4 regions of the Arthrobacter sp. CC3 genome follow, and region 3 is predicted to be linked to each of the others. Evidence: riboswitches for the same ligand, from Rfam matches in the RefSeq annotation. Region 3 holds a riboswitch; each other region holds the start of a gene.

Region 1 (5,092 bases), on a different contig from region 3:
GAGGACCACCCAGACGTCCAGGATGCTGTACGTGGACTCCCGCGCCCACGTCCGCTGCGCACCGCCAAAGCCCCGCGCCTCCATGGTGACCGCCAGCCGTGAAGCCCTGCGGATGGCCTGCACCAGGAGCCCGAAGCTCTGTCCGAGCGTTGCCCGGAGTCGCTGTGCAGGCGTTCCGTGCGAACCGACGCCGCGGGCACGCCGGGCCATGCCGATGGTCTGCCATTCCTCCGCCATCAGCCCCACGAGCCGCATGGCGGCCAGCGTGCCGAGGACAAAGCGGTGCGGCAGCTTCGCCTTCTGGGCCAGTGCGTCCGCCAGGTCCGTGGGATCCGTGCAGCTCATCAGCAGCACCGCAGGGAGGGCGATCGCCAGTCCCCGCAGCAGGAATCCCAGCCCCAGCTCCAGCGACCCTTCGCTGATGGACCAGATGCCGACGTCGAGCAGGACCGTTCCGGTGTCCGGCGCCAGGATCGAGGTGCTCCAGCCGCCCAGTGCCGCCGCCAGGATCAGCGGCCAGCCACGCTGCCAGAGCAACGCGACGGTCAGTCCGGCCAGCGGAAAGAGCAGCAGTTCGAAGGCCAGGGCCACCGAGGCGGACACCCAGTCGATGGACAGCGCCAGCACCACGGTCATCAGCATCACGACCGCAAACTTGGCCAGCGGATTGGCCCGGGTGAGCAGGGCGTGGTTCGCGTTCAGGGTCAAGGCTTCCCTCATGGTGCTGCCACCTCCGGGTTGCGCAGGCCGGGTTCCTGCCCGGCGAGTTTGAGTTCGGGCGCACCAAGTTTCAGCTCGGTGCCGCCCAGGACGTCGCTGAATTCCTGGTCGTGGGTCACGGACACCACGGCGGTGCCGGCGTCGAGCAGTTCCGACAGGAAGGAGGCCAACTCCGCCCAGGTGTTTGCGTCCTGGCCGAAGGTGGGCTCGTCCAGGATCAGCACCCGGGGGTGGGCGGCCAGCACGGTGGCGACGGACAGCCGGCGCTTCTCCCCGCCCGAGAGAGTGTAGGGGTTGGCGTCCACGAGTTTAGTCAGCCGGAGGCGCTCCAGGAGCTCGTCCACGCGTTCCTCACCATGGCCAAGATGCCGCGGACCGAACATCAGCTCATCCAGCACCCGGCCGGTGACGAACTGGTGCTCCGGCTCCTGGAACACGGTGCCGATCCTCGCGATCAGCTGGTCCGCTTTCCACTTGTACGGATCAATGCCGGCGCCTTCGCTGAGGTCCACCGTGGCGGAAACCGTGCCGGCCACCGGGCGCAGCAGCCCGGCGAGGGTCAGGGCAAACGTGGACTTGCCGGAACCGTTGGGGCCTGTGATGGTCAGCGCCTGCCCGGCCCGGACCTGCGCAGTAATGTCCGACTGCACCGGGACAGGCGGGATGGATTTGAAGCGGCGCCGGCGGGGACGGTCGCGGGAAACGGCGAGGTGCTCCGCAGCCAGCAGGAGGTTCCCGTTACCGGGCCCGCCCGCACCGGGCAGCCCCGCACCGGGCAGCCCCGCGGCATCCGGCCCCGCGGCACCGGAACGTGCGCGGGTGGCGGGCACATACCCGGGCACCCAGACGCCGGCGGCCACGAGCATGTCCCGGGCCTGGTCCAGGACCTGGTCCGGCGGCCCGTCCAGGAGCACGGCGGAATCCGTGGCCGATCCAGGCTGCAGCACCACGATCCGGTCCACCAGGTCTTTCCACACGCCCACGCGGTGTTCCACCACCACCAGCGTTGCCCCGGTTTTGTCCAGGCATCGGCCCACGGCGTCCCTGACCTCCAGGACCCCCAGGGGGTCAAGGTTGGCCGTGGGCTCGTCGAGGAGCAGCAGTCCCGGGCGCATGGCAAGGATGCCGGCAAGCGCAAGGCGCTGCTTCTGCCCGCCGGAGAGGGCCGACGTCGGGTGGTCCAGCGGCAGGTGGGCCAGCCCGACGTCGTCGAGAGCTTCTCCCACGCGCGTCCAGATGTCCGCACGGAGCACGGCCAGATTCTCGGCGCCGAAGGCGACGTCGTCCCCCACGCGGGACAGGACCACCTGCGTCTCGGGGTCCTGCTGCATCAGGCCGGCGCGGCCGCGCTGTGCACGCGGCGGGGCGCCGTCGATCAGGAGGGTGCCCGTCTCGTCCGAGTCGTCGGCGTCCGGCGTGCCTTCATGGTGGGCGCCGGCGTCGCTGTCGCCGAGTACCCCGGCCAGGGCGTGCAGCAGTGTTGATTTGCCCGCGCCGGAGGGGCCCAGCAGCAGCACGCGTTCGCCAGGCTGGATGTCCAGGTCCAGGCCGTGGACGGCGGGCTGGGACCGGCCGGCGTGCCGCCAGCCCCAGCCGCGTGCCGTGACCGCAGCCGGGCGGACGTTGTCCGAAGATGTCATGAGCGGGGTGCGTTCGTCAGGAAAAGACGGGCTCCGTTGCTGCCTTGCGGGAGGCAAAGGAGCTGAGCACACCGGTCCGGGCCAGGCCGCGGGTGGCGATCCAGGACAGCGCACCGGCAATAATGGCGCCGGAAATGGCGGTGAAAATGATGTAGGCCAGCTTGTCACCGGCCGCGTAGGCGACGTTCCAGCCCCACGGAGCGAACGAGTCGTTCAGGCCGCAGAAGAGGCCTGCACCGGCACCGGCCAGCAGCGAAACGGGCAGGTTGAACTTCTTGTACACGAACACCGCGAAGATGATTTCGGCGCCGAGCCCCTGCACGAAGCCGGAGAACAGCACGGAGGCACCGTACTGCGAGCCCATGATCAGCTCACCTGTGGCAGCCACTGTTTCGCAGAACAGTGCGGCTCCGGGCTTGCGGATGATTAGCATGCCCAGGACGGCGGGAATCATCCAGCCGCCGGCGATGAGGCCGGTCAGGGGCGGGTAAACGGCGTTCATGGCCGGGGTAACGGCGGCGGCGCCCTGGGACCAGGCCCAGAAAATGACGCCGCCGGCCACTGCGATCAACGCGGCAACCACAATGTCCACCACGCGCCAGCTGTACTTGCTGTGCGGCAACGCCTGCTTTGCAGAAATATCAGTCATGTCTTCCTCCTGAGGTACAGGAGGGGAGAGTGTTTCCCGGCAAGGGCCGCGGCTTCCGCCGCCTGCTGCCGGACACTCTGAGAACTCGACTCCCTTGCGCCGGTACTAACCGGATCAGGTTCGAGGGTCTGCGGCTGTCCGCACTCTCAGCGCCCGCCTCCGGTTCCCTGGACTGTTCCAGTGATGCCCGACGGCGACGCTCCCCTGTCGTATCAATTCGCCCTTGTGGGCGTGGACCAGTTTACACCCGCAGGCCCGCGAAATCCCGGGGCGGCTGTCACAATGCGCGGTGATGGGGGCGGCCTGATGCGGCTAGGCTAGGGGAAGCCCTGTTTCCGCCGTCTCCCACCTGTTAGGGGTACTGGAATGAGTTTTTTCATCAAGCTGCTTGGAACCGGAGTGAGCCTGCTGGCCGGATTTGCCGGCACGAAGGCCGTTGACGTCGTCTGGGAAAAGGTCACCGGACGCAAGCCCCCCAAGGGCGACAAGAACGACGTCCCCACCACCCTGCGCAGCGCCCTGACCTTTGCGCTGGTCTCGGCCGCTGTCAGCGCCATCATCCAGGTCCTGGCCAACCGCGGCACGCAGCGTGCCATCACCCGCTTCGCCAAGACCCAGGACATCGTCTAGGCCCAACCGTCCTGCGGGCCCCCGCTAGGCTGACGCGCCGTCGTCGGCGGGACCGTCGTGCGCTGCGCGCTCGTCTGCTTCCTGGCCGCCGGCGGCCCGCCCGTCGGCGGTCTTCTTGTCCGCCGCCTTCTGCACCACGGCCTCCAGTTCGTCCGTCGTCAGCAGCTCCCTGTGCAGGTGCTTGGTGCGGTAGCCGGCCCGGCCCACCATGTGCGCGGATACGGGAACGGTGAGGACCTGGAAGATCCACGCCACGAACAGTGCGGGCCACACCCACCAGGTCCGCAGCTGCAGGCCCACCGAGGCCAGCAGCAGGAAGAGGCCCAGCACCTGCGGCTTGGTGGCAGCGTGCATCCTGCTCATCAGGTCGGGGAAGCGCAACAGGCCGATGGCCGCGCCGAGGGACATCACGGCGCCCACCACCATAAAAACGGCAGACACGGCGTCGATGACGGTGTCCACGGCGGATGGTTCAGGATTCATTGGGTTGCTCCCGCCGGTCGGCCACGAAGCGCGCCACAGTCACGGACCCGATGAACCCGATGATGGACAGCGCCACCAGCAGCATCAGGTTGTTCAGGTGCCGGTTCACGGCCATATCGATGCAGAGCGTGGCACCGATGATGGCCAGGAGCACGTCCGAGGCCAGCACCCGGTCCAGCAGCGACGGGCCGATGGCGATCCGGACAATGGCCCCCGCTGCCGCCAGCGACAGGATCACGGCCGTTACGGTCAGGACGACTTCCATCATGCGCCCACCTCCTGTTTCAGTGCGGCCAGTTCTTCACGCGTGCCCATGATCCGGATCAGTGCCGCCTCGGCATCCCGGACTTCCTTGCGCAGGTTCACGATGTCCTCCCCGCTCCGCACGTTCAGCCCGTGGATGTAGAGCGTGGACGTGGAGCGGTCCACCTCCACCACTAGTGAGCCTGGAATCAGCGAGATGACGTGGCCGGTGGCAGTGACCATCAGGTCCGAATGGCTGCGGAGCTGGACGGCGACGACGGCGTTGGTCACCTTGGGCCCGCGGGCCACCGCCAGGTACAGCACCTGGAAACTGGCGGCCACCACTTTGCCCAGGAAAACGATGGCGAACGGGACTGCCCGCACGATGCTGAACCGGCCGCCCAGTTCCACCGGCGGCAGGTAGAACAAGCGCGCCACCACCACGGCGATGAGGGCTCCGAACAGGAGGTTCCCGGGGCTGAAGTCCTGCCAGAGCGCACCCCAGACAAACACCAGCCAGACGAGGAGGGGCAGTTCCTGCCGGATTGAGATCCGTCGGCGGTTCACTTCTGGACCTCCGGCTGCTGGCCCTCAGGCTGCGGGCTTTCCGGCTGCGGTTCCGCAGGTTCAGGCTGCGCGACCGGGGGCACCGGAGCGTTTTCGCCCAGCACCGCCTGGATGTAGGAACTCCTGTCCAGCATCTCCACGGCCGACTGGTCCGCCACCC
Region 2 (5,092 bases), on a different contig from region 3:
GCCGCTCCATCCTTGCTGCCAGCTGGTCCGAGGCCGCCATGATCTCCGGCAGGGACGGCAGGGCGTCACGGGCCCAGCCGGGAACAGCGGTCCGGTTGCTCAGGGCCTCACAGATCACGAGGACAAAACGGTCAATCAGGCGCCGCAGCGGGGCCGTGGTGTGCGCGTAGGCAGCTCCGATTGCGGACTGGATGGCGTCCTTCGGCACGGTGCCGTCGAAGGGCGTATAGCCGGCGCCCCGGAACAACATGCCGGCGGAGTGCAGGATGGCCAGCTGCCGGGGGTCGGTGGGATCAAGGGAGCGCAGGTATTCCCCGTAGCTGGCCCGGCCGTCCCAGGGCTTTCCGAGCGCGTTGGTCTGCCGCTTGAAGTGCAGGAGCGAGCGTTCATCGGGGGACGGCATGGTCCGCAGGATGCCCACTTTGCCTTCGAGCATGAGGTCCGCCGCGGCCATGCCGGTCATGAGGGAGATCTGGGCGTTCCAGTCCTCCACCGGAAGGGACGGGGCAGCCACAATGCGGTAGCCGCCGTCGGGCAGCTGTTCGATGTCCTGTTCCGGCATGTTCAGGCTGGCTCCGCCGCGCAGCCTCTCCAGTTCCACCCGCTTGAGCCCTACTTCCTTGAGCAGTTGCAGGACGGGGGCGGCAGTGCCGGCGTCGAGTTCGGCCTGGACGCCCTTGTAGCTGAGCTTGGCACGGCTCCGGATTTTGGCGCGGCGCACCAGCACCGACTGCACGCGGGCTGCTTCGTCCAGGTCGAACTCCCAGACGAAAGCGGAGCACAACTGGCCGGCCAGCAGGCTGCCTGCCTCTTCGCTGATGACTTCCGGGTGCAGCGGAATCCGCCCGTCCGGGGCGTAGAACGTCTGCCCCCGGCGGCGGGTTTCGGCATCCAGCGCCCCGCCCGGTGCCACAAAGGACGGCACATCGGCGATGGCGTAGAACACCTTGTATCCGTCGCCGGACCGCTCGATGAACAGGGCCTGGTCCAGGTCCGTGGACGACGCCGGATCTATGGTCACAAAGCCCACATCCGTAAGGTCCAGGTCCGGCATTTTGTGTTCCGCAATGGCCGCCAGCGCATCCTGCAGGACATCGTCAGGGAAAGGCCCCGGCAGTTCCAACTCCGTGCGGAGCGCGTTCAGCGCGTCGGCCAGCCGGTTGGTCTGTTCGTGGACACTTGGAGTCAGGCGATGATGGGACACGAAAGTCAGGTTAGCTCCATTTCCGCCATTAGTCTTGGACGATGAGCTCAACCTCGGCTGACACTGCTCGCTACAACCGCTTCGTCACAGACCTGTTCGGAATGATGGCCTACGGCGAGCTGTCGGCCTTTGAGCGTTTTGCCGCCGACGCGCGCTATTCACCCACCCTCCACGACCGTGCCGTGCTCGGCAGGATCGCCGTAGTGGAGTTCCGGCACTACGAACTGGTGAGCGCCAGGCTCGAGGCCAGGGGGTTCGACGCCGAGGACGCCATGTTGCCGTTCCAGCCGGCAGTGGACTATTTCCACTCGCGGACACGCCCGGCCGACTGGTTCGAATCGCTGATGAAGGCCTATGTCATCGACACGGTCTCCGCCGACTTCTACCGGGCCATCTCACACTACGTCGACGCCGATACACGGGAGCTCATCGAACAGATCCAGGCCTCCGATGAAACGACGGAGGTTCTCCGCGACCGGCTCAAGGGCGCCCTCGCCGATGATCCCAGGCTCGCCTCCAGGCTGGCGCTTTGGGGCAGGCGGCTGCTGGGCGAAGCCCTGACCCAGGCACAGCGCGTCAGCTACGAGCACGCGTTCCCCGGAAACCTGATCGGCGGTGAGGACACCGCCGCGGCGAAGGAGCTGGTCAGCGGCCTGATCGCCGGGCTGGCGGAAAACCACTCCAAGCGGATGACGCAGCTCGGACTGACCGGGTAGTCAGGATGCGCCGGCGTCGAGCGCTTCGAGCAGTGACCGCGCGGCTGCGGCGGGGTCGTCAGCCTCGGTGATGGCGCGGACCACCACGATCCGCTGCGCCCCTGCAGCCACCACCTGCTCGACGTTGCCCAGGTCAACGCCGCCGATGGCGAACCACGGGACCGTGGTCCCGCCTGCTGTTTCGTTGCCGCTGGCCCGGGCCGCGTAGCGGACCAGGTCGAGGCCGACGGCGGCCCGGCCCGGCTTCGTGGGCGTGGCCCAGACCGGCCCCACGCAGAAGTAGTCCAGCCCGCCGGTACCGCGGGAGGCGGCCACCGCGGCGTCGATCTGTTCGGTGCCGTGCGTTGACAGGCCGATTACGGCGTCGTTGCCGAGGAACTTCCGGGCAGCCGCCAGCGGAAGATCCTTCTGCCCGATGTGCAGCACCGGTGCGCCGGAGAGCGAGGCGACATCCGCGCGGTCGTTGACCGACCAGAGGCGTCCGTGGCGGCGCGCAACGGACTGCAGCACATCAAGAAGCTCGAGTTCTTCGGCTGCCTCCAGGTTCTTGTCGCGGAGCTGGATGATGTCGACGCCGCCGGCGTAGGCGGCATCGACGAAGTCTTCGAAGTCGCCGCGATCCGTGCGGGCGTCGGTGCAGAGGTACAGGCGGGCGTCAGTGAGGAGAGCTTGCTCGGTCATGGCACCAGCCTAGTTCCCCTAAACTGGGGGAGTACCGCGGGAGCCCGCGGCAGCTGTCACAAAGCTGCAGGGCTGAGAGGGCGTCAGAGCCGACCGCTTGACCTGATCCGGTTAGTACCGGCGTAGGGAAGGATGACAATGACCCCGCAATCCCCAACGGGCAGCCCCGCCGCGCGCAGCCGCGACATCAGCGCCGACGTCGCCGTGGTTGGCGGTGGAATCATCGGCCACGGCATCGCCTGGGAGGCCCGGCAGTCGGGCCGGTCCGTGGTGCTCATCGATGACGCGCCCGGCACCGGAGCGAGCTGGGCCGCCGCCGGCATGCTGGCACCGGTCAGCGAACTCCACTACCAGGAGGAGGACCTCCTGGAGCTCATGCTTCACTCCTCCGCGCTGTGGCCCGGCTTTGCCGCGAGCCTTCAACCCCGGGGGAAACCCGGGGAATCCGGCAGCGGCGGCCCGGACACCGGCTACCTCACGACGTCGACCCTCGCCGTGGGTGCCGACGCCGCCGACCGCCGGGCGCTCGCCGACCTGCGCGGCGTCCAGCTGTCGAGCGGCCTCACGGTGGAACCGCTGACTGTCAGGGAGGCGCGGGCACGGGAACCGTTGCTGAGCCCCGGAATCTCCTGTGCCTTCGACATCCCGGCGGACCACCAGGTGGATCCCCGCAAGCTCCTTGCCCTGATCGCCGAGTCGCTGGCAGGTTCCGCCGTGCGCCGGCGGGCGGACGGCCTGCTGTGGGCGGACGGGCGGGTCAGCGGCGTCAGCCTGGCCGGGGGAGGTGCGGTGCATGCCGGGGAGACGATCATTGCCAACGGGCTGGAGTCTGCGGCCCTCAACGGGTTGCCGGCGGGACTGAAGCTGCCCCTCCGCCCGGTGTACGGCGACATCCTGCGCCTTCGGGTCCCCGCCTACCTGCGGCCGCTGCTGACATCCACCGTCCGCGGCATGGTCCATGGGGTTCCCGTCTACATCGTGCCCCGGCAGGACGGAACCGTGGTGATCGGGGCCACCCAGCGTGAAGACGCCCTCCCGGGGGCAGAGGCTGCCGGCCTTGGAACCGAACACGCAACGCCGGCCCGTTCAGCTGTTTCCGCCGGCGGCGTCTACCAGCTGCTCCGTGACGCGCAGGTGCTGGTTCCGGCCGTCGCCGAACTGGAACTCCTGGAAGCCACGGCGCGGGCCCGTCCGGGAACACCGGACAACGCGCCCCTGCTGGGGCGCGTAGCCGCCGCGGGAACCGGCGGCGACGTCGAGGGGTTGATCATTGCCACCGGGTTCTTCCGGCACGGTGTCCTGCTCACTCCTGCGGCGGGGTCCATCTGCAGGCAGCTCATGGACGGCAACGCCGATCCCCGCTGGGCGCCCTTCCGGCCCGACCGGTTTTCCGTCCCCTCGCCGACGCCGGGAACGCCGGCAGCGCCACTGAACATCGTCACAATTGACCCGAACAAGGAAACAGCATGAACATCACTCTGAACGGCACCGTCCATGCGGTGGAGGACGGCGCGTCCGTCACCACCCTCATCAGCCAGGTCACGGGCAGGAACCTCGCCCCCAGCGGGCAGGCCGCCGACGGTCGGAAACTGGGCGTCGCAGTGGCCCGGAACTCCGAGGTGGTGCCGCGCAGCCAGTGGTTCGTCACGGCGCTCGCCGAGGGCGACGACGTCGAACTCGTTACCGCAGTACAGGGAGGTTGAGCATCATGGCAGGAACTACGGTTGCCGGCGCGGCAGGGACCGCACAGCACACGGCGGACCCCTTCATCGTGGACGGTGTCCACCTGGGATCACGGCTGATCATGGGCACCGGCGGCGCGCCCAGCCTGGACGGCCTGGGGGCGGCTCTAATCGCGTCGGGCACGGAGCTGACCACCGTGGCCATGCGCCGCTACTCCCCGGCGGAAACGGGTTCGCTGTTCCAGCTCCTGGTGGACCACAACATCAGGGTGCTGCCCAATACGGCGGGCTGCTTCACGGCACGCGACGCCGTCATGACTGCGGAACTGGCGCGGGAAGCCCTGGAAACGGACTGGGTGAAGCTTGAAGTGATTGCCGACGAACACACCCTCCTGCCGGACGCCGTTGAGCTGGTGGACGCCACCGAACAACTGGTCAACCGCGGGTTCAAGGTGTTCGCCTACACGAATGACGATCCCGTGCTGGCCCTGCGGCTGGAGAACCTCGGAGCCACGGCCGTCATGCCGCTCGGATCGCCCATCGGCACCGGCCTGGGCATCCTGAACCCGCACAACATCGAGCTCATCGTTTCCAGGGCATCCGTTCCCGTGGTGCTGGACGCCGGCATCGGTACGGCGTCCGACGCGGCCCTGGCCATGGAGCTGGGCTGCGACGCCGTGCTGCTGGCGACCGCAGTGACCCGGGCGCAGAACCCGGCGATGATGGGAGAGGCCTTCAAACACGCTGTCATCGCCGGTAGGCTGGCGAAGGCGGCCGGCCGGATTCCGCGCCGCGAACACGCCCTTGCC
Region 3 (5,092 bases):
GGTCAGCCGGCGTCAGCACTCACAGGCGTCTTAGCGGCGCCTTCACCCGCTGTGGCATTGCGCAGCTCCGGCTGTTCCTGGCGGGGAAGCTGCAGTTCCGGAAGGTAGACCTTGCCGCCGGCTGCCAGGAATTCGTTGCTCTTCTCCCGCATGCCTGCCGCCATCTCGGCCAGGGCGGTCTGGGCTTCGGCTGAACCGTATTCGTCCCGGATGTCCTGGCTGATGCGCATGGAGCAGAACTTGGGCCCGCACATGGAGCAGAAATGCGCTGTCTTTGCCGGTTCCGCGGGCAGCGTCTCGTCATGGAAGGCCTCAGCCGTGACAGGGTCCAGAGACAGGGCAAACTGGTCCCGCCAGCGGAATTCGAACCGGGCCTTGGACAGGGCGTCGTCACGTTCATGGGCCCCCGGGTGGCCCTTGGCGAGGTCGGCGGCGTGGGCGGCGATCTTGTAAGTGATCACACCGGTCTTCACGTCGTCCTTGTTCGGCAGCCCCAGGTGTTCCTTGGGTGTGACGTAACAGAGCATGGCCGTGCCGTAACGGGCGATTTCCGTGGCGCCGATGGCTGACGTGATGTGGTCGTAGCCGGGAGCTATGTCCGTGACCAGCGGCCCGAGCGTGTAAAAGGGTGCTCCCTTGCAGAGTTCCTGCTGGCGCTCCACGTTTTCCCTGACAAGGTGGAACGGCACATGTCCGGGGCCCTCCACCATCACCTGCACATCGAATTCCCAGGCGCGCTGCGTCAGCTCAGCCAACGTATCCAGCTCTGCGAACTGCGCGGCGTCGTTTGCGTCCGCCGTCGCGCCGGGCCGCAGCCCGTCGCCAAGCGAGAACGCAACGTCGTACTTGGCGAAGATCTCGCACAGTTCGTCGAAGTGCGTGTACAGGAAGTTTTCCTGATGGTGGGCCAGGCACCAGCCCGCCATGATGGATCCTCCGCGTGAGACGATGCCGGTGACGCGGTTGGCCGTCAGCGGTACGTAGCGCAGCAGGACTCCGGCGTGGATGGTCATGTAGTCCACACCCTGCTCGCACTGCTCGATGACGGTGTCGCGGAAAATTTCCCACGTCAGTTTGTTGGCCTCGCCGTTAACCTTCTCCAGGGCCTGGTAGATGGGCACGGTGCCGATCGGCACCGGCGAGTTGCGGATGATCCATTCCCGGGTGGTGTGGATGTCGTCTCCGGTGGACAGGTCCATCACCGTGTCTGCACCCCACTGGGTGGCCCACTGCAGCTTGTCGACCTCCTCGGCGATGGAACTGGTAACAGCCGAGTTGCCGATGTTGGCGTTGATCTTCACGAGGAAGGCCTTGCCGATGATCATCGGCTCGGACTCCGGGTGGTTGATGTTGTTGGGGATGATGGCTCGGCCCGCGGCAACTTCGCTGCGCACCAGCTCAACATCGCAGTTTTCCCGTAGCGCGACGAACTGCATTTCGGGAGTCACCACGCCCTGCCGGGCGTAGTGCATCTGGGTGACGGTGCGGCCCGCGACCGCACGGCGGGGCACCGGCTGTGCGCCCTTCCACTCCGCGGACGCAGCGCCCCGGCGCACGGCCGACTTGCCGTCGTCGAGGAGGTTCCGTTCCCTGCCGCTGTACGGCTCGGTGTCCCCCCTGGATTCAATCCACCGGGTCCTGAACGGTTCCAATCCCACCACCGGATCGCTGCCGGGCCCTGCTGTCCGGTAGACCCGGAAGGGCGGGTTGGCCGCGCCCCCCGGCGAATCCTCCAGGGCAATTTCGGTCACCGGTACCCGGATCCCGGTGGCCTCGTCGGCGATGAACGCCAGTGAATGGGACTTCAGGGACTGCGTTTCATGAGTGCCCGCCTGGCTGGCGACGGACCCATTTTGGGCAGGGTTCAGCTGTGTTTCTGGTGTATTCACGGAATACTCACTTCCTTCGCCGGCATTACCCGGACAGGTTCGACGGTCGCAGGCCGCGTCAGCCCGATCTCAGCCCCTGCAGGGGCACCCGTGTGGTCGTAGACGAAGCTACCACAGGCCCGGGCAGCCTCCACGTCACACGAGGTTCACATCCACGACCCGGAACCGCGGTCTAGGCTGGAGGCATGCGTGGAATCATCGAATTCACCGGGACCGTGCTGACCGCCCCCGACCAGGAACGGGACGGCCTTTGGGCCGTGGACGGCAGGCTGACATTCACCCGGCCGGCCGCTCCGCCGGACGTGGTGCTGGACGGCTGGGTGCTTCCGGGCCTCGTGGACGCACATTGTCACATCGGCCTTGGACCCGACGGGGATGTGTCCGAGTCCATCGCCGAAGAGCAGGCCGTGACAGACCTTGAGGCCGGCACGCTGCTGGTCCGCGACGCTGGAGCGGTGCATGACACGCGGTGGATCCAGCAGCGTCCGGAGCTGCCGCGGATCATCCGGGCGGGACGCCACATTGCCAGGACCCGCCGCTATCTGCGCGGATTCGCCATCGAAGTCGAGCCGGACGGACTGGTCGAAGCCGTGCGGAAGCAGGCGCGCGCGGGTGACGGCTGGGTCAAGCTCGTGGGGGACTGGATCGACCGCGGCGCCGGCGACCTCGCGGCGTCGTTCCCGGCCGCAGTGGTGCGGGATGCCGTCCGCGCCGCCCACGATGAAGGTGCCCGGGTGACCGCGCACTGTTTCGCCGAAGACACGCTGGATGACATGCTCGACGCCGGCATCGACTGCATCGAACACGGCACCGGACTCCTCCCGCGGCACATACCCCGCTTCGTGGAACAGCGCGTCCCTATTGTTCCCACGCTGATCAACATTGCAACGTTCCCGGACATCGCGGCCCGGGCGGAAGCGAAGTTTCCGGTGTATGCCGCACACATGCGCGCCTTGTGGCAGCGGCGGAACGAGCGGATTGTGGAAGCCTTCGAAGCGGGTGTGCCAATCTACGCCGGGACGGATGCGGGCAGCGTCATCGGCCATGGCCGGATCGTGGACGAGATCCAGGCGCTCCACACTGCAGGCCTGCCGGCGGCGGCAGCGCTGGACGCGGCGTCGTGGGGCGCCCGGAAGTGGCTGGGAGCGGAGGGTATCGCCGAGGGTGCCAGCGCCGACGTCTTACTGTGCGAACAGGACCCCAGGATCAGTCCGGAAACGCTGCGGAACCTGGCGCACATCATTCTTCGGGGACGTCGGCTCCGACAGGAATAAATTGAAGGTTCAAGTAATTTACTCTATGTAAGCGTCACCGGAGGACCGGCGGCAGAGTTTCGGGAGTTTGGAGTTGCCATGACCACAGAATCCAGCAGCAAGGACCTGCTGCCGGCGGATCTCGCCATGGGCACGGTGATGCTCAAGGTCGGGGACATGAAGCTGATGACGGACTACTACCAGCGCGCGCTCGGGCTGGAAGTCGTGGCTGAGCAGGACGGCGGCGTGTACCTTGGCCGGCGCGGAACGCCCCTGGTCCACCTGGCACCCGCCCCCGGGCTCAACCTTCCGGCCCGGGGTGAAGCCGGACTGTTCCATACCGCCCTGCTCTTCGAAGACAGGCCGTCGCTCGCTGCCACGGTGGCTTCGGCGGCCCGGTATGAGCCGCGGCTGTTCACCGGCAGCGCCGACCACCTCGTCAGTGAGGCCTTCTACTTCAGCGACCCCGAGGGCAACGGCATCGAGCTGTACTGGGACCGTCCCCGCAGTGACTGGTCCTGGGAGGGGACCAGCGTGGTCATGGACAGCCTTGCCCTCCCGCCGCAGCGGTTCCTGCAGGAATTCCTCACTGAGGAAGCGGTAAGCGGCCAGCGTGAGTCCCATGCCGGCGTCGGCCACGTCCATCTTCAGGTGGGCGATGTCCGGTCGGCCCATGACTTCTACGTGGGCACTCTTGGTTTCGAGAAAACCGCCGGATGGCACGGGCAGGCACTGTTCGTCTCCGCCGGCGGCTACCACCACCACATGGCAATGAATGTCTGGAACAGCCGCGGAGCGGGGCCCCGGAAGGACACCTTGGGCTTGGGCGAAGTCCTGATCGAAGTGCCGGGAACGGACGACGTCGGCGCACTCGCCGACCGTTTGCGGGTTGCCGGTGTGGCGTCGCACCACACCGGAGTGGAGCTGCGGTTCGAGGATCCGTGGCGCAACCGGATCCGCGTCGCCGTCCGCTAAGGCGTCGCTGACCTGCGCGTCCTTCTGCGTTAGGCTGATTCCGGACGTCCGGGGCAGCTGTAAAGGTGCCCGGCGGGACCATCGCAGCGCCGACGGAATGAGGATGATTTCCATGGGTTTTACTGAAATCTTTGTTTCCACCCACGATGAGGCGCTCAAGCGCGCGGGGGCACTTGAGGGCGGCGGGCCCGCGGGTCCTGACTCGCTGCGGATTCCGGACATCAGCGATTTCGAGATTGAGCAACTCGGCGACCTGGCCGGAGCGGCCGTGCACGCGGCGGGCGCGGACTATGAACTCGCCATGGTGGACGTGGCCAGTGATTCCCTCCTGGGCGTACCGCCGGCCATGGTCCGGGCGCTCGCGGAACTCCTCAGCTACGAGACCGAGGGCGAGGGCAACGTTCTGGAGGATGTTGCCGCCAGGTGGGCGGCGGAGGAGGACATGCCTTTCGGCTCCGAGGAGGCCCTTGGCTATGTCCAGCGGCTCGCGCAGATGGCCGGCAGCGTGGACGCCAACGCCCGGACCGGCCTGTACGTTTGGTCGGCCTGACCGGGCCGCCGGGTGTCAAGTCGAAATCCCGGCGCTGATCTGGCACAATGAACAGGTACTTGATCTGCGTGGCCCCTCTCTCCGCGTCCGGATCTTGTCCTTTTAGAACCCCCTAGTACGGCCCGCCCCACGGGTGCAGAACGCCGGGCTCGACCCCGTTTCAGAAACAGGAGTGACCACAAAAGTGGCCGTAAAGATTCGCCTTAAGCGCTTCGGCAAGATGCGCGCACCGTACTACCGCATCGTTGTCATGGACGCACGCTCCAAGCGTGACGGCCGTGCGATCGAAGAGATCGGCAAGTACCACCCCACCGAAGAGCCCTCGTACATCGAGGTTGACACGGACCGTGCCCAGTACTGGCTCGGAGTTGGCGCACAGCCGTCCGAGCAGGTTGCCGCGATCCTCAAGATCACCGGTGACTGGC
Region 4 (5,092 bases), on a different contig from region 3:
CGCAGTCCAGGACGTGAACCAGCGCGGCGCAGCGTTCCACGTGCCGCAGGAAGTGGTGGCCCAGGCCTTTGCCCTCACTGGCTCCCTCGATGAGGCCGGGGACGTCTGCAATGGTGAAGCGCACGTCGCCGGCCTGGACGACGCCCAGGTTGGGGATGAGCGTGGTGAAGGGGTAGTCGGCAATTTTCGGGCGTGCCGCGGACATGGCGGCAATCAGGCTGGACTTGCCGGCGGACGGGAAGCCCACCAGGGCGATGTCCGCAATGGACTTCAGTTCCAGGACGATGTCGCTGGATTCGCCTTCGATGCCGAGCAGCGCGAAGCCCGGGGCGCGGCGCTTCTGCGAGGAAAGTGCGGCGTTGCCGAGCCCGCCGGGGCCGCCGGCGGCAGCGATGAACTCGGTGCCTTCGCCGACGAGGTCGGCCAGCACGCGACCGTCCTTGGTCTTGACGACGGTGCCTTCCGGAACGGGAAGGATCAGGGTTTCGCCGTTCTTGCCGCCGCGCCAGTCGCCCATGCCGGGTCCGCCGTTGGTGGCGTGGCGGTGCGGCGCGTGGTGGTAGTCCAGCAGCGTGGTGGTCTGGGGGTCAACGCGCAGGATGACGTCGCCGCCGTCGCCGCCGTTTCCGCCGTCCGGACCGCCCAGGGGCTTGAACTTCTCGCGGTGGACGGAGACACAGCCGTGACCGCCGGTACCGCCGGATACGTGCAGTACTACCCGGTCTACAAAGCTCGCCACGTGAATCTCCTCTGTGCTTAACCTGACCGTCTTGGACGCCCAAATTGATTGTAATGCGGTTAAAAGAACAGTGGAGCGGGCCATCATGGCCCGCTCCACCGGTTTAGATCTTGTTGTTACTCTGCAGCTGCAGCAGCAACGATGTTCACGACTCGACGGCCGCGGCGGGTGCCGAATTCGACAGCGCCGGGGGTCAGGGCGAACAGGGTGTCGTCGCCGCCACGGCCAACGCCGGCGCCCGGGTGGAAGTGGGTGCCACGCTGGCGGACGATGATCTCGCCTGCGGAAACTACCTGGCCGCCGAAGCGCTTGACGCCGAGGTACTGGGCGTTGGAGTCACGACCGTTGCGAGTGGAGCTCGCGCCTTTTTTATGTGCCATTTGAAATGCCTGCCTTAAAAATTCTGGGGAATCTGCTGAAAACCTGAAAGTAACGGAAGGTTACTTGATACCGGTGATCTTGACCTTGGTCAGTTCCTGACGGTGACCCTGGCGCTTCTTGTACCCGGTCTTGTTCTTGAACTTCTGGATGACGATCTTCGGACCACGAAGGTCCTGGAGGATCTCAGCCGTAACCGTTACCTTGGCCAGGTCCGCAGCGGCAGACGTGACTTTGTCACCGTCTACCAGGAGCAGTGCGGGCAACTCAATGGTGCTGCCGGCTCCACCGGGGACGCGGTTCAGGGTAACGAAGTCTCCAACGGAAACCTTCTCTTGGCGGCCGCCTGCGCGGACAATCGCGTACACCACTGGGGAACTCACTTCTCTCGACGTTTATTACTAGATTTGCGTGCGGAACCTGGGTCCAATTGTTTGGCCTGGCTCACGCTGTGCCTCAACGCCGGTGGATTCCCCGGGGGAACCCATGAGTTATCCCACGAACCATTCCGCTTGTCATTCCAAACAGACTGTTCCGGGGTCATAACCCAAGTGTTGGCGTAAGCACCGAAGATCTAGACTACGCTAATTTTGCCTTCGGCCGCAAATGAGGCTGGCTCCGACGGTAGTACGTGATAGGCGCCACTCTGTGCAATACAGACTGCCGCTGCAACGACTTCCGGAACCGTGCCCCATTACCTTACCGGCTCCGGAACACTTTGCGGTGCAGCATGCACGCGCGGCGCGTCGAAAAAGTCCACCTCGTAGCGGCACGACTGCCGGAAGGCCAGGCGCATGGCCTGCCGTTCTGCTGCAGAGGCAGCCTGTGCGGCGTCGTCGGTGATACGCACTGCCTCCCTGGTGGCGGCGGCGAATTCCTCGTCGGCGTACGTGCGGAGCCACTCGGCGTAGGGATGGCCCGACGGCGACCCGGCCGCCTCGAACTGACCGTGCAAGGTGGCACCCACCTCGGCGTAAAGCCAGAAGCACGGCAGCACCGCGGCCACGAGCACTCCATAGCTTCCGGAAACAGATGAGGCCAGCAGGTGGTCCACGTAGGACTTGGTGACCGGTCCCAGGGCGGCGTCCACGTTCCGGGTGCTGAGCCACGTCCTGTGCAGTTCGGACTCCACTTCCAGGCATTGCTGCGCCGAGCGGGCCCAGAAGAGCTGTTCGGCCTCGGTGGGGGCAATGGCGGCGGCACGGGACAGAACCCTGGAATAGCCGTTCAGGTAGATGGCATCCTGGGCAAGGTAATACGCAAAGTGCTGCTCGGTAAGGGAGCCGTCGGCGAGGCCGCGGATGAAGTCCAGCCCGTAGATGTCATCCAGGTCCGCTCCGGCGTCCTGCCGGAGCGCCGCGGCGAACTCCCCTGCGGCCAGCGCATCCTGGCCCTTCGGCGCCAGATGGTGGAAATGGTGCACCGGGCCGTTGCCCGTTCCCACCTCCAGCGCTCCGGCTTCCCTGAGCGCTCCCTGCAGCCACGGCTTCACTGCCCGCAGGGATGCCTCCCAATCCCCCAGCCTTGCCTGCGCGGTGGCCATGGCCGAGGACAGGGAACAGCCGGTGCCGTGGCTGTTCCTGGTGTCGATCCGCGCGCCGGGGACCACCACAACGTCCTGGGCGAGCAGTCCTTCAGTGTTGACGAGGGCGTCGGGGCATTCGCCGCCGTCGAGGTGTCCGCCCTTGACCAGCACGGTGGTGCCGGCCTGCGCGGCGAGGCGCTTGCCCTGGCCGAGTGCCGCTTCCCAGTTGTCCGCCAGTGGCTCGTTGAGCAGCATCGCCAGTTCGGCCAGGTTCGGCGTGATGAGGTCGGCCAGCGGCAGCAGTTCCCGCAGCTCGGCCTCGGCAGCCTCCTGCAGGAGCCGGTCCCCGCTGGTGGCGACCATTACGGGGTCAAGAACCACGACGGCGGGACGGGCTTTCTCCAGCCAGCTGCGGACGGCGGCTATCACCGCAGAGTCGCCCAGCATGCCGATTTTCACGGCGTCGATGCTGATGTCGTCGCTAATGGCCTCTAGCTGCGCAGTCAGGAAGCCGGCCGGCGGAACGTGGACCGCCCGGACACCGTGCGTGTTCTGTGCCGTCAGGGCGGTAATGGCAGCCATGCCGTATCCCCCGGTGGCGGCAATGCTTTTGAGGTCCGCCTGGATTCCCGCCCCGCCGGACGGATCGGAACCGGCGATGGCCAGCACCCGCGGCGTGCTGCGCAGCGGGCCGCCTCCCGGTGCAGGCGCTACGGGGGTGGCAGGAGTGGGCAGGAATGATGAAGCCAAAGGAGACATCCCTTCGCCGGTGCTAACCGGACAGGTTCAACGGGTCTGGATCTCAGCCGGCCCTGTGCGCGGCACCCCGTGTCAGTCCCCTAGCCTAGCTTTTCCCCGCAACGAACTCGCGGGCACGGCCCGAAACACGCGTATTGCTACGCCTGTCCCGGGCCGCACCCGCGGTGTCAGCTGGCTGAACCAGAGCCTGGCCTGATCAAAGCTCGTTGGCTCAGAGTTCCGAGGCCGGGACCCCCACGCCAAGGATGATCGGCTCGTTGGCCGGCGCCTTGGCGGGCGCATCCTTCTTCGCCGGCTCAGGTGCCTTGGCTTCGTGCGTGTGCCCTGATGCGGCAACCGGGGCAGTCTCGTGGTGTTCCACGGACGTCTCGTTCGCTGCGCCCTGGGCACGGCTCGCGCTTCGGTTGCGGCGGGGACGGCGGGCCCGGCCCTGCACCGCGGTGTGGTCGGTGTAGTCGGCTTCAACAGCCTGGACCGCCGGTGCCTGCGCTGCAGGTTCTTGGACCGCCGGTGCCTGCGGTTCAACCGGTGATGCCGGAGTCTCTGCCGCGGCAGGCTCACCAAGGTGGGCGAAAGCTTCGGCCAGGCGGTCAAGGGTCAGTGCCGGTCCGGAGGCAGGAGCTTCCCCGGCGTGCTCTACGAACGGCAGTGCCACTTTTTCGCCGCCAAAGGTCAGGACCGCTGCCGGCCGCCCTGCAGCCGCCACCTCGGTTTCCGACACCTTCGCGGGCCGGGCCGCAGCGGGTGCAGACGGGGTGGCCTGCGTCGGAGCCGGCCGCGCGGGCGCTCCTGCCTGCCCGGCCGGGGCTTGGGCGCCCTGTGCCTGGGCTGCCAGTGCCTGGCCTACTGCCTGTGCTGCTGCGGCCGCGGCCGCAGGGGCTGCATGGCCGGCCTCGGCATCGTGGAGGTGGGCAGCATGCGCTGCCGCTGCGATGTTGGCCAGCGCCACGCGGGTCGCTTCAGCCTTGGCATGGCGCTCGGCGTCGGTGGGCTCGTGGTGCACAGGAGCCGGCGTCAGCGGAGCAGCCTCGGAAGACGGCTGGCCGCCCTTGCCGCGTCGGCGGCTCTTGCGCTCCGTACGGGGTGGCTGCTGGGTTTCCGTCCGCGGCACGTGGTGTTCGGCGGCCACAACGTTGGCGCGGCGGTGTTCCACGGGCTCGTCGTGGGTGACGATGCCGCGGCCGGCGCATGCCTCGCACTGCTCGCCGAAGACTTCCAGGAGCCCGGTGCCCATGCGCTTGCGGGTCATCTGCACGAGGCCCAGCGAGGTGACTTCGGCAACCTGGTGCTTGGTCCGGTCGCGTCCGAGGCACTCGACCATGCGGCGAAGCACAAGGTCGCGGTTGGATTCGAGCACCATGTCGATGAAGTCAATGACGATGATGCCGCCGATGTCGCGGAGCCGCAGCTGGCGCACCACTTCCTCGGCCGCTTCCAGGTTGTTCTTGGTGACGGTTTCCTCAAGGTTGCCGCCGCTGCCGGTGAACTTGCCGGTGTTGACGTCAACCACGGTCATGGCTTCGGTGCGGTCGATCACCAGGGAGCCGCCGGAAGGCAGGAAGACCTTGCGGTCCAGGGCCTTGTGGATCTGCTCGTCGATCCGCCAGGCCGCGAAGATGTCCGTGTCCTTGGTCCACTTTTCGAGCCGGCCCACCAGGTCCGGAGCCACGTACGTGACGTACGCCTCGATG

The links. A riboswitch is a leader RNA that binds a small molecule or an ion and turns the genes downstream of it on or off. The one in region 3 is predicted to bind thiamine pyrophosphate.
Region 1: it holds a riboswitch for thiamine pyrophosphate, as region 3 does, so the genes downstream of both, PV761_RS17140 (ECF transporter S component) here and thiC (phosphomethylpyrimidine synthase ThiC) in region 3, are expected to answer to the same signal.
Region 2: it holds a riboswitch for thiamine pyrophosphate, as region 3 does, so the genes downstream of both, thiO (glycine oxidase ThiO) here and thiC (phosphomethylpyrimidine synthase ThiC) in region 3, are expected to answer to the same signal.
Region 4: it holds a riboswitch for thiamine pyrophosphate, as region 3 does, so the genes downstream of both, PV761_RS09415 (bifunctional hydroxymethylpyrimidine kinase/phosphomethylpyrimidine kinase) here and thiC (phosphomethylpyrimidine synthase ThiC) in region 3, are expected to answer to the same signal.

Annotation. Positions count from the first base shown of each region.
Region 1 covers NZ_JARCCY010000031.1:18,646-23,737, forward strand. The annotation lists gene PV761_RS17130 (energy-coupling factor transporter transmembrane component T) at 1-720, opposite strand, end outside; gene PV761_RS17135 (ATP-binding cassette domain-containing protein) at 717-2,360, opposite strand; gene PV761_RS17140 (ECF transporter S component) at 2,377-3,009, opposite strand; TPP riboswitch at 3,083-3,225, opposite strand; gene PV761_RS17145 (DUF4235 domain-containing protein) at 3,376-3,639, shown strand; gene mnhG (monovalent cation/H(+) antiporter subunit G) at 3,664-4,122, opposite strand; gene PV761_RS17155 (monovalent cation/H+ antiporter complex subunit F) at 4,112-4,390, opposite strand; gene PV761_RS17160 (Na+/H+ antiporter subunit E) at 4,387-4,932, opposite strand; gene PV761_RS17165 (Na+/H+ antiporter subunit D) at 4,929-5,092, opposite strand, start outside.
Region 2 covers NZ_JARCCY010000008.1:49,314-54,405, forward strand. The annotation lists gene PV761_RS06590 (RNB domain-containing ribonuclease) at 1-1,204, opposite strand, end outside; gene PV761_RS06595 (ferritin-like fold-containing protein) at 1,246-1,920, shown strand; gene thiE (thiamine phosphate synthase) at 1,921-2,601, opposite strand; TPP riboswitch at 2,628-2,747, shown strand; gene thiO (glycine oxidase ThiO) at 2,734-4,071, shown strand; gene thiS (sulfur carrier protein ThiS) at 4,068-4,304, shown strand; gene PV761_RS06615 (thiazole synthase) at 4,310-5,092, shown strand, end outside.
Region 3 covers NZ_JARCCY010000040.1:17,542-22,633, reverse strand. The annotation lists gene PV761_RS19365 (alpha/beta hydrolase) at 1-34, shown strand, start outside; gene thiC (phosphomethylpyrimidine synthase ThiC) at 3-1,889, opposite strand; TPP riboswitch at 1,884-1,991, opposite strand; gene PV761_RS19355 (amidohydrolase family protein) at 2,075-3,163, shown strand; gene PV761_RS19350 (VOC family protein) at 3,242-4,117, shown strand; gene PV761_RS19345 (hypothetical protein) at 4,230-4,667, shown strand; gene rpsP (30S ribosomal protein S16) at 4,852-5,092, shown strand, end outside.
Region 4 covers NZ_JARCCY010000012.1:53,562-58,653, forward strand. The annotation lists gene obgE (GTPase ObgE) at 1-739, opposite strand, end outside; gene rpmA (50S ribosomal protein L27) at 856-1,119, opposite strand; gene rplU (50S ribosomal protein L21) at 1,180-1,488, opposite strand; gene PV761_RS09415 (bifunctional hydroxymethylpyrimidine kinase/phosphomethylpyrimidine kinase) at 1,812-3,401, opposite strand; TPP riboswitch at 3,384-3,481, opposite strand; gene PV761_RS09420 (Rne/Rng family ribonuclease) at 3,613-5,092, opposite strand, start outside.